Regions from separate parts of the Streptomyces sp. NPDC048192 genome, predicted to be linked through region 1. Evidence: predicted binding sites of a transcription regulator. Region 1 holds the regulator's gene; the other holds the start of a gene.
The links. Region 1 encodes HrcA, which represses chaperone genes, less so after heat shock. Its sites were predicted from a motif close to TTNGCACTCNGNNNNNCNGAGTGCNAA; they were not measured.
Positions count from the first base shown of each region.

Region 2: the regulator HrcA is predicted to act here: its motif matches at 1,833-1,859, upstream of groL (chaperonin GroEL).

Region 1 covers NZ_JBIDAL010000010.1:146,200-150,611, reverse strand. Annotated here, with positions in the region: gene ACGFZN_RS22920 (nitronate monooxygenase) at 1-664, opposite strand, end outside; gene dnaJ (molecular chaperone DnaJ) at 777-1,910, opposite strand; gene hrcA (heat-inducible transcriptional repressor HrcA) at 1,911-2,927, opposite strand; gene ACGFZN_RS22905 (MBL fold metallo-hydrolase) at 3,098-3,820, shown strand; gene ACGFZN_RS22900 (DUF3097 domain-containing protein) at 3,855-4,412, shown strand, end outside.
Region 2 covers NZ_JBIDAL010000005.1:400,878-405,289, reverse strand. Annotated here, with positions in the region: gene thrC (threonine synthase) at 1-803, shown strand, start outside; gene ACGFZN_RS12635 (ubiquitin-like small modifier protein 1) at 800-1,075, shown strand; gene ACGFZN_RS12630 (cold-shock protein) at 1,508-1,711, shown strand; gene groL (chaperonin GroEL) at 2,023-3,645, shown strand; gene ACGFZN_RS12620 (Uma2 family endonuclease) at 3,742-4,412, opposite strand, start outside.

The DNA.
Region 1 (4,412 bases):
CCACGGCCTCGCGGATCTGCGCGACGAGCGACAGCAGGCCGATGCCGGCGCCGTCGTTCTCGGGGACGTCGCGGTGGGTGCCCTGGTGACCGCCGGCCTCCACGCCCTGTGCGATCACCGCGTCCGCGCCGGCCCGCTCCACCGCGCGGGCCTCCTCGGCGGTGGTGGCCGTGACCAGGGTGAAGGTGCCGGCGCGGCGCAGGCTGTCGACCACCTCGGGGCTCGGCACGCCGAAGTGGAAGGAGACCACCGGCACCGGGTTGTCCAGGAGCACGGCGAGCTTGGCGTCGAAGCCGTCGTCCCGGCCGCTGTCCGGGTCGCCCAGCTCGGTCTCGTACCAGGCGGCCTCGCCGGCCAGCTGGTGGGCGTAGACCTCGACGGCACCGGAAGGGGGCGCGGCGTTAGCCGCTCCAGTGGTGCCGGTGCTTGCACCGGGATACTCGGGCTGCGGCATGAACACGTTCACGCCGAAGGGGCGGGCGGTGAGGCCCCGCAGCTGCTTGATCTCCTGGTACATGCCGTCGGCGGTCTTGTACCCGGCGGCGAGAAACCCGAGGCCACCGGCCTCGGAGACGGCGGCGGCGAGTTGCGGGACGGAGACACCGCCCGCCATGGGGGCCTGCACGATGGGATGCAGGAGGAGATCGGTCAGCGCGGAGGACATGACCGCATGTTGTCACGTCCTTTGAAAGAGTCCGAATCGGGCTTCCCGCGGCATAAACCGCTGGCATACGGGGTGCGGAAAACACCCCGTACCCAGCCTCTCAGCGCCCGCTTCAGCGCCCGTTGAACGCATCCTTCAGCCGCGAGAACAGGCCCTGCTGCCCCGGTTGGAACTGGCCCTTTGGGCGTTCCTCGCCGCGGAGCTTGGCCAGCTCGCGCAGGAGGCGTTCCTGCTCGGGGTCGAGCTTGGTCGGGGTCTGGACCTCGACGTGGACGACCAGGTCGCCCCGGCCGCCGCCGCGCAGGTGCGTGACACCCCGGTTGTGCAGCGGGATCGACTGGCCGGACTGGGTGCCGGGCCGGATGTCGACCTCCTCCATGCCGTCCAGGGTCTCCAGCGGCACCTTGGTGCCGAGCGCCGCGGCCGTCATCGGGATCGTCACCGTGCAGTGCAGGTCGTCGCCGCGCCGCTGGAAGGTCGGGTGCGGCAGCTCGTGGATCTCGACGTACAGGTCACCGGCCGGCCCACCGCCCGGCCCGACCTCGCCCTCGCCGGCGAGCTGGATCCGCGTGCCGTTGTCGACACCGGCCGGGATCTTCACGGTGAGGGTGCGGCGGGAGCGGACCCGGCCGTCGCCCGCGCACTCGGGGCACGGGGTCGGCACCACGGTGCCGAAGCCCTGGCACTGGGGGCACGGCCGCGAGGTCATGACCTGGCCCAGGAAGGACCGCGTGACCTGCGAGACCTCACCGCGGCCCCGGCACATGTCACACGTCTGGGCGGACGTGCCCGGGGCCGCGCCCTCGCCGTTGCAGGTGTTGCAGACGACCGCGGTGTCGACCTGGATGTCCTTGGTCGTCCCGAAGGCCGCCTCGTCCAGCTCGACCTCGATCCGGATCATCGCGTCCTGGCCGCGCCGGGTGCGCGAACGCGGGCCGCGCTGCGACGCCGTACCGAAGAAGGCGTCCATGATGTCGGAGAAGTTGCCGAAGCCGCCGGCCCCGAAGCCGCCCGCGCCGGCGCCGCTCTGCGAGAGCGGGTCGCCGCCGAGGTCGTAGACCTGCTTCTTCTGCGGGTCCGACAGCACCTCGTAAGCGGCGTTGATCTCCTTGAACCGCTCCTGGGTCTTCGGATCCGGGTTGACGTCCGGGTGCAGCTCGCGGGCGAGCCGGCGGAACGCCTTCTTGATCTCATCCTGCGACGCGTCGCGGCGCACGCCGAGAACGGCGTAGTAGTCCGTGGCCACTTACGACTCCGCCAGGATCTGTCCGACGTACCGTGCCACTGCGCGTACCGCTCCCATCGTTCCCGGGTAGTCCATGCGGGTCGGTCCGACCACGCCGAGCTTGGCAACCGCCTCGCCGCCCGAACCGTAGCCGACCGACACCACGGAGGTGGAGTTGAGTCCCTCGTGGGCGTTCTCGTGCCCGATGCGCACCGTCACGCCCGGATCCTTCGCCTCGCCGAGCAGCTTGAGGAGCACGACCTGCTCCTCCAGCGCCTCGAGCACCGGCCGGATCGTGAGAGGAAAGTCATGCGCGAAGCGGGTGAGATTGGCGGTGCCGCCGATCATCAGCCGCTCCTCGTTCTCCTCGACGAGTGTCTCCAGGAGAGTGGAGAGCACCGTCGAGACCGTACCGCGGTCCTCGGCCTCGAAGGCCTCCGGCAGGTCCTCGACCAGCTTCGGCACGTCCGTGAACCGGCGGCCCGCGACCCGGCTGTTCAGCCGCGCGCGCAGGTCGGCGAGGGAGGCCTCGCCGAAGGGCGCCGGGCAGTCGACCATCCGCTGCTCGACCCGCCCGGTGTCCGTGATCAGCACGAGCATCACGCGCGCGGGGGCGAGCGAGAGCAGCTCCACGTGCCGGACGGTGGACCGGGTCAGGGACGGGTACTGCACCACGGCGACCTGGCGGGTGAGCTGGGCGAGCAGCCGCACGGTGCGCGCCACGACGTCGTCGAGGTCGACGGCGCCCTCCAGGAAGTTCTGGATCGCCCGCCGCTCGGGCGCGGTCATCGGCTTGACGCCCGCCAGCTTGTCCACGAACAGCCGGTAGCCCTTGTCGGTGGGGATGCGCCCCGCGCTGGTGTGCGGCTGCGCGATGTACCCCTCGTCCTCCAGGGCGGCCATGTCGTTGCGGACCGTCGCCGGGGACACGCCGAGGTTGTGCCGCTCGGTCAGGGCCTTCGACCCGACCGGCTCCTCGGTGCCCACATAGTCCTGGACGATGGCGCGCAGCACCTGAAGCCTGCGTTCACTCAGCATTCGCGCGCACCTCCAGCATGTGGTCCCCTCGGCTCCGCTCGGTCCTGCCTTCGTCCGCCTGGCACTCTTCGCATGCGAGTGCCAGCGTCCCGGGCCCAGTGTACGGCTGTCGGGTACACCCGGGGCAAGGTCGGTGCCCTCGCGGCGGCTCGTGCGGATAGCGTCGCGGTATGACGGTGACTTGGGAAGAGCTGGGCTGGGAACGGCTGGCCGCGGGCGTCGGCCGGTGCCGGCTGCCCGGCTGGGACTGCACGGCCGGTCTGGTCCTCGGCGCGGGTACGGCGCTGATGGTGGACGCCGGCTCCAGTCTCGCCGAGGGCGCCCGGCTCCGGGGCCGTGCCGAGGAACTGGCCGGCGGCCGTGTGACCCATCTCGCGCTGACCCACCCCCACTTCGACCACGTCTTCGGGGCGGCCGCCTTCGCGGGCGCGGAGGTGTACGGGGCGGTGGGCCTGGACGCCGTCCTCGCCCACGAACGCGAGGCGCTGCGCCTGGACGCCGTCCGCAACGGACTCGCGGTGGCGGACGCCGACGAGGCGGTGGACGCGCTCGTGCCGCCCGGCCACCCGGTCTCGGGCGAGTGGACCCTGGACCTCGGCGGCGGCCGTCAGGTCCTGCTGGCCAACGTGGGCCCGGGCCACACCGGGCACGATCTGGCGGTCCTCGTCCCCGGGGACCGGGAGGTGGTCTTCTGCGGCGACCTGGTCGAGGAGTCCGGCGCACCGCAGGCCGGTCCGGACGCCGTCCCGTCCCGTTGGCCGGACGCCCTGGACCGTCTCCTCGCCCTGGGCGGCGAGGACGCGCTGTACGTGCCCGGTCACGGAGCGGTGGTGGACGCGGGTTTCGTACGGCGCCAACGCGACGAGCTGGCAGCACGTTTCGGCGTGTCGTAGGTACGGCCCCACCGCTTCTCCTATCGTCATCCGAATGCGCCAGTACGCCGCCGATCTCACCCCTCCGTGGAAGAAGAAGCCGAAACCCGTGCCGGAGGTACCGGCGGAGCCGGGTCTGGTGGTGGAGGAGGCCGGTACCGGTTTCTGCGGGGCGGTGATCCGCTGCGAGGCGGGCACGGTGACGCTGGAGGACCGCTTCGGCAAGCACCGGGTGTTCCCGTTGGAGCCGCGCGGCTTCCTGCTGGAGGGCCGCGTGGTCACGCTGGTGCGGCCGTCGTCCGGCGGCCCGGCACGGCCCGCCCGCACCGCCTCCGGTTCGGTCGCCGTGCCCGGCGCGCGCGCCCGCGTGGCCCGCGCCGGCCGCATCTACGTCGAGGGCCGGCACGACGCCGAGCTGGTCGAGAAGGTCTGGGGCGACGACCTGCGCGTCGAGGGCGTGGTGGTGGAGTACCTGGAGGGCGTGGACCACCTGCCGTCGATCGTGTCGTCCTTCGCGCCGGGCCCCGACGCCCGGCTGGGCGTGCTGGTGGACCACCTGGTGCCGGGCACGAAGGAGTGGCGGATCGCGGAGTCGGTGACCAGCGAACACGCC
Region 2 (4,412 bases), on a different contig from region 1:
CCGCCGCCCGGGCCGGCTTCCGCTCCTGCGTGTTCATCCCGCACGACCTGGAGCAGGGCAAGGTCGTCATGGCCGCGATCTACGGCGGCGACCTCGTCGGCATCGAGGGCAACTACGACGACGTGAACCGCTTCTGCTCCGAGCTGATCGGCGACCCGGCCGGCGAGGGCTGGGGCTTCGTCAACGTCAACCTGCGGCCGTACTACGCCGAGGGCTCCAAGACGCTGGCGTACGAGATCTGCGAGCAGCTCGGCTGGCGGCTGCCCGACCAGATCGTCGTCCCGATCGCCTCCGGCTCCCAGCTCACCAAGATCGACAAGGGTCTGCAGGAGCTGATCAAGCTCGGTCTGGTCGAGGACAAGCCGTACAAGATCTTCGGTGCGCAGGCCGAGGGCTGCTCGCCGGTGTCGACGGCCTTCAAGGCCGGGCACGACGTGGTACGGCCGCAGAAGCCGGACACCATCGCCAAGTCGCTCGCCATCGGCAACCCGGCCGACGGGCCGTACGTCCTGGACATCGCCCGCCGCACCGGCGGCGCGGTGGAGGACGTCACGGACGAGGAAGTCGTCGACGCCATCAAGCTGCTGGCCCGCACCGAGGGCATCTTCGCGGAGACGGCGGGCGGTGTGACCGTCGGCGTCACCCGCAAGCTGCTCAAGGACGGCGTCCTGGACCCGACGAAGACCACGGTGGTCCTCAACACCGGCGACGGCCTCAAGACACTGGACGCGGTGGCCGGCACGGGGCTCACCGCCACCATCCGTCCGACCCTGGACTCCTTCCGAGAGGCTGGCCTCGCATGAGCGTGACCGTTCGCATCCCCACCATCCTGCGCACTTACACCGGCGGCCAGGCCGAGGTGACCGCCGAGGGCGCCACCCTCGCCGAGGTCATCGAGGACCTGGAGAAGAACCACACCGGCATCGCCGCGCGCGTCCTGGACGACCAGGGCAAGCTGCGCCGGTTCGTCAACGTGTACGTCAACGACGACGACGTCCGCTTCGAGCAGGGCCTGGAGACGGCCACCCCGGACGGCGCCGGCGTCTCCATCATTCCGGCGGTCGCCGGCGGCTGATCATTACCTTGGGTAACCGCTGTTACCCGTTGTTCATCGGATTGCCCCCTCCGTGAGAGAAGCGGAGGGGGCAATTCTGTGTGATTGAGCGCGGTAGAGTTGGGGAACGCGCTCCCGGTCGGACAGGCCGGGAACCCCGCATTCATGCCGCAGGCCCGACAAGAAACAGCCAAACTATGTGGGCTTTATGCGGCTTTTGTGATGGTTTATGGAGCCCGACTTGCCCTGAAGTCGGGCGAATTCTCACCACATTCCGGACCGTTGCCATCCAGATTTCTCGTCCGATTGACCTGTTGCAGACGGCAGTTGGACAGATACATTCAGCCGCGGTCGACGCGTTCCGGCGCACGCCCCCGACCAATGGGGGGTGAGGTCTGACCCGGGTCCGCGAAGTGTGGATCTGTGCAAGGGCCAGTAATAGGGGAGTTAGGCATGGCTCAGGGCACCGTCAAGTGGTTCAACGCGGAGAAGGGGTACGGCTTCATCGCGGTCGACGGTGGTGCGGACGTCTTCGTCCACTACAGCGCGATTCAGATGGACGGCTACCGCACCCTGGAAGAGGGCCAGCGGGTCGAGTTCGAGATCTCGCAGGGCCAGAAGGGTCCGCAGGCCGACATGGTTCGCGTCACCGCCTGAATGTTTCCGCCGAAGGGCCCGCACCTCGCACAGGGTGCGGGCCCTTCGCCGTGCCCGGGTCCCGCCGGGCGATCACCCGTGTTCGCGCGCGGCTGACCGGGCCGCCGTACCCCCGTAGGCGCTTGCACTCGGCATGCCCGAGTGCTAATCATTGGCGTTAGCACTCTGAAGGTGAGAGTGACAGTGAAGGACCGGGTCGGTGAGGCCCGCGGGCTGGGTGGGGCAAGGAACCACGAGGCCGGCGAGCCGTCCGTCGCGGGCGCGGGCGCGGTCCGAAGGAATCACCCCCAGTCCTGGAGGGACCACTTCACATGGCCAAGATCATCGCGTTCGACGAGGAGGCGCGGCGCGGCCTCGAGCGCGGCATGAACCAGCTCGCGGACGCCGTGAAGGTGACGCTCGGCCCCAAGGGCCGCAACGTCGTCCTCGAGAAGAAGTGGGGCGCCCCCACGATCACCAACGACGGTGTCTCCATCGCCAAGGAGATCGAGCTCGAGGACCCGTACGAGAAGATCGGCGCCGAGCTGGTCAAGGAAGTCGCCAAGAAGACGGACGACGTCGCCGGTGACGGTACGACCACGGCGACCGTGCTCGCCCAGGCCCTGGTCAAGGAGGGCCTGCGCAACGTCGCCGCCGGCGCCAACCCGATGGCGCTGAAGCGCGGTATCGAGAAGGCCGTGGAGGCCGTCTCCGCCGCCCTGCTGGAGCAGGCGAAGGACGTCGAGACCAAGGAGCAGATCGCCTCCACCGCGTCCATCTCCGCCGCCGACACCCAGATCGGCGAGCTGATCGCCGAGGCCATGGACAAGGTCGGCAAGGAAGGCGTCATCACCGTCGAGGAGAGCAACACCTTCGGTCTGGAGCTGGAGCTCACCGAGGGCATGCGCTTCGACAAGGGCTACATCTCCGCCTACTTCGCGACCGACATGGAGCGCATGGAGGCGGTGCTCGAGGACCCGTACATCCTCATCGCCAACTCCAAGATCTCCTCGGTCAAGGACCTGCTCCCGCTGCTGGAGAAGGTCATGCAGTCGGGCAAGCCGCTGCTGATCATCGCCGAGGACGTCGAGGGCGAGGCCCTGTCGACCCTGGTCGTCAACAAGATCCGCGGCACCTTCAAGTCCGTCGCCGTCAAGGCCCCGGGCTTCGGCGACCGCCGCAAGGCCATGCTCGGCGACATCGCCATCCTCACCGGTGGCGAGGTCATCTCCGAGGAGGTCGGCCTCAAGCTGGAGAACGCGACCCTGGACCTCCTGGGCCGCGCCCGCAAGGTCGTCATCACCAAGGACGAGACCACCATCGTCGACGGCGCCGGCTCCTCGGACCAGGTCGCGGGCCGCGTGAACCAGATCCGCGCCGAGATCGAGAACAGCGACTCGGACTACGACCGCGAGAAGCTGCAGGAGCGCCTGGCGAAGCTCGCCGGCGGTGTCGCGGTCATCAAGGCCGGCGCGGCCACCGAGGTGGAGCTCAAGGAGCGCAAGCACCGCATCGAGGACGCCGTCCGCAACGCGAAGGCCGCCGTCGAGGAGGGCATCGTCGCCGGTGGTGGCGTGGCCCTGCTCCAGGCCTCCCAGGTCTTCGAGAAGCTGGAGCTCGAGGGTGACGAGGCGACCGGCGCCAACGCCGTCCGCATCGCGCTCGAGGCCCCGCTGAAGCAGATCGCCGTCAACGCCGGCCTCGAGGGCGGCGTCGTGGTGGAGAAGGTCCGCAACCTCACCCCGGGCCACGGCCTGAACGCCGCGACCGGCGAGTACGTCGACCTGGTCGCCGAGGGCATCATCGACCCGGCGAAGGTGACCCGTTCCGCGCTGCAGAACGCCGCCTCCATCGCCGCGCTGTTCCTCACCACCGAGGCCGTCATCGCCGACAAGCCGGAGAAGGCCGCCGCGCCGGCCGGCGGCGGCATGCCGGGCGGTGACATGGACTTCTGATCGACCCTAGGGTTGATCGCCTGTCCTCACGGACCGAGGGCGGCACGTCCAGCTTCCGGCTGGGGGTGCCGCCCTCGGGCGTTTTCCGGGTTCGGTTCAGTCGGCGTAGTCCTTGAGGTCCTCCGTGTTCAGGGTGATGCCGACCGGAGGCGGGAGCTGGACCGTCGCGCCCCAGGAGTAGGAGGGCGACTGCTGGTAACGGCCGTCCTTGGGGTCGCTGTGCACGACGATCGTGTCGTCGTCCCGGTCGATCAGCAGGTAGACGGGGATACCGGCCTCGGCGTAACCGCGGACCTTGTCGACGCGGTCCCGCCGGTCGGTGTCACGATCGCGAGAGATGACTTCCACGACCATGAGGACGCCGTCGGGGTCTGCCCAGTCGCCTTCCTGGGCGATGAAGTGGTTGAACGGCGCCAGCGCACCGTCCGCACAGGCGTGGCCCTTGCGGTAAGCGCCGATCTTGAGCTGCTGCTCGGGGTAGATGGCCAGTTCGGGGCGCAGCTGCATGAACAGCCGCATGAGCCACACGATGATGCCCCGGTGACGCTGGTCCGGCAACGGCTTGACCTCTAGCTTTCCGTCAATGAGTTCGAGCTTCACGCCCTCCGGAGCCTTGTGGGCCAGCTCCTCGAAGTCCTCGACCGAGATGCGGTCGCCCTTCACGTACACGCGGCCGTTGATGAACTCCAACCGCACGTTCTCCGGTGCCCTGCGGGCAAGTTCCTCGAAGTCCTCGGCGGACATCTGCGGGCGCTGGGCGGTGCTGG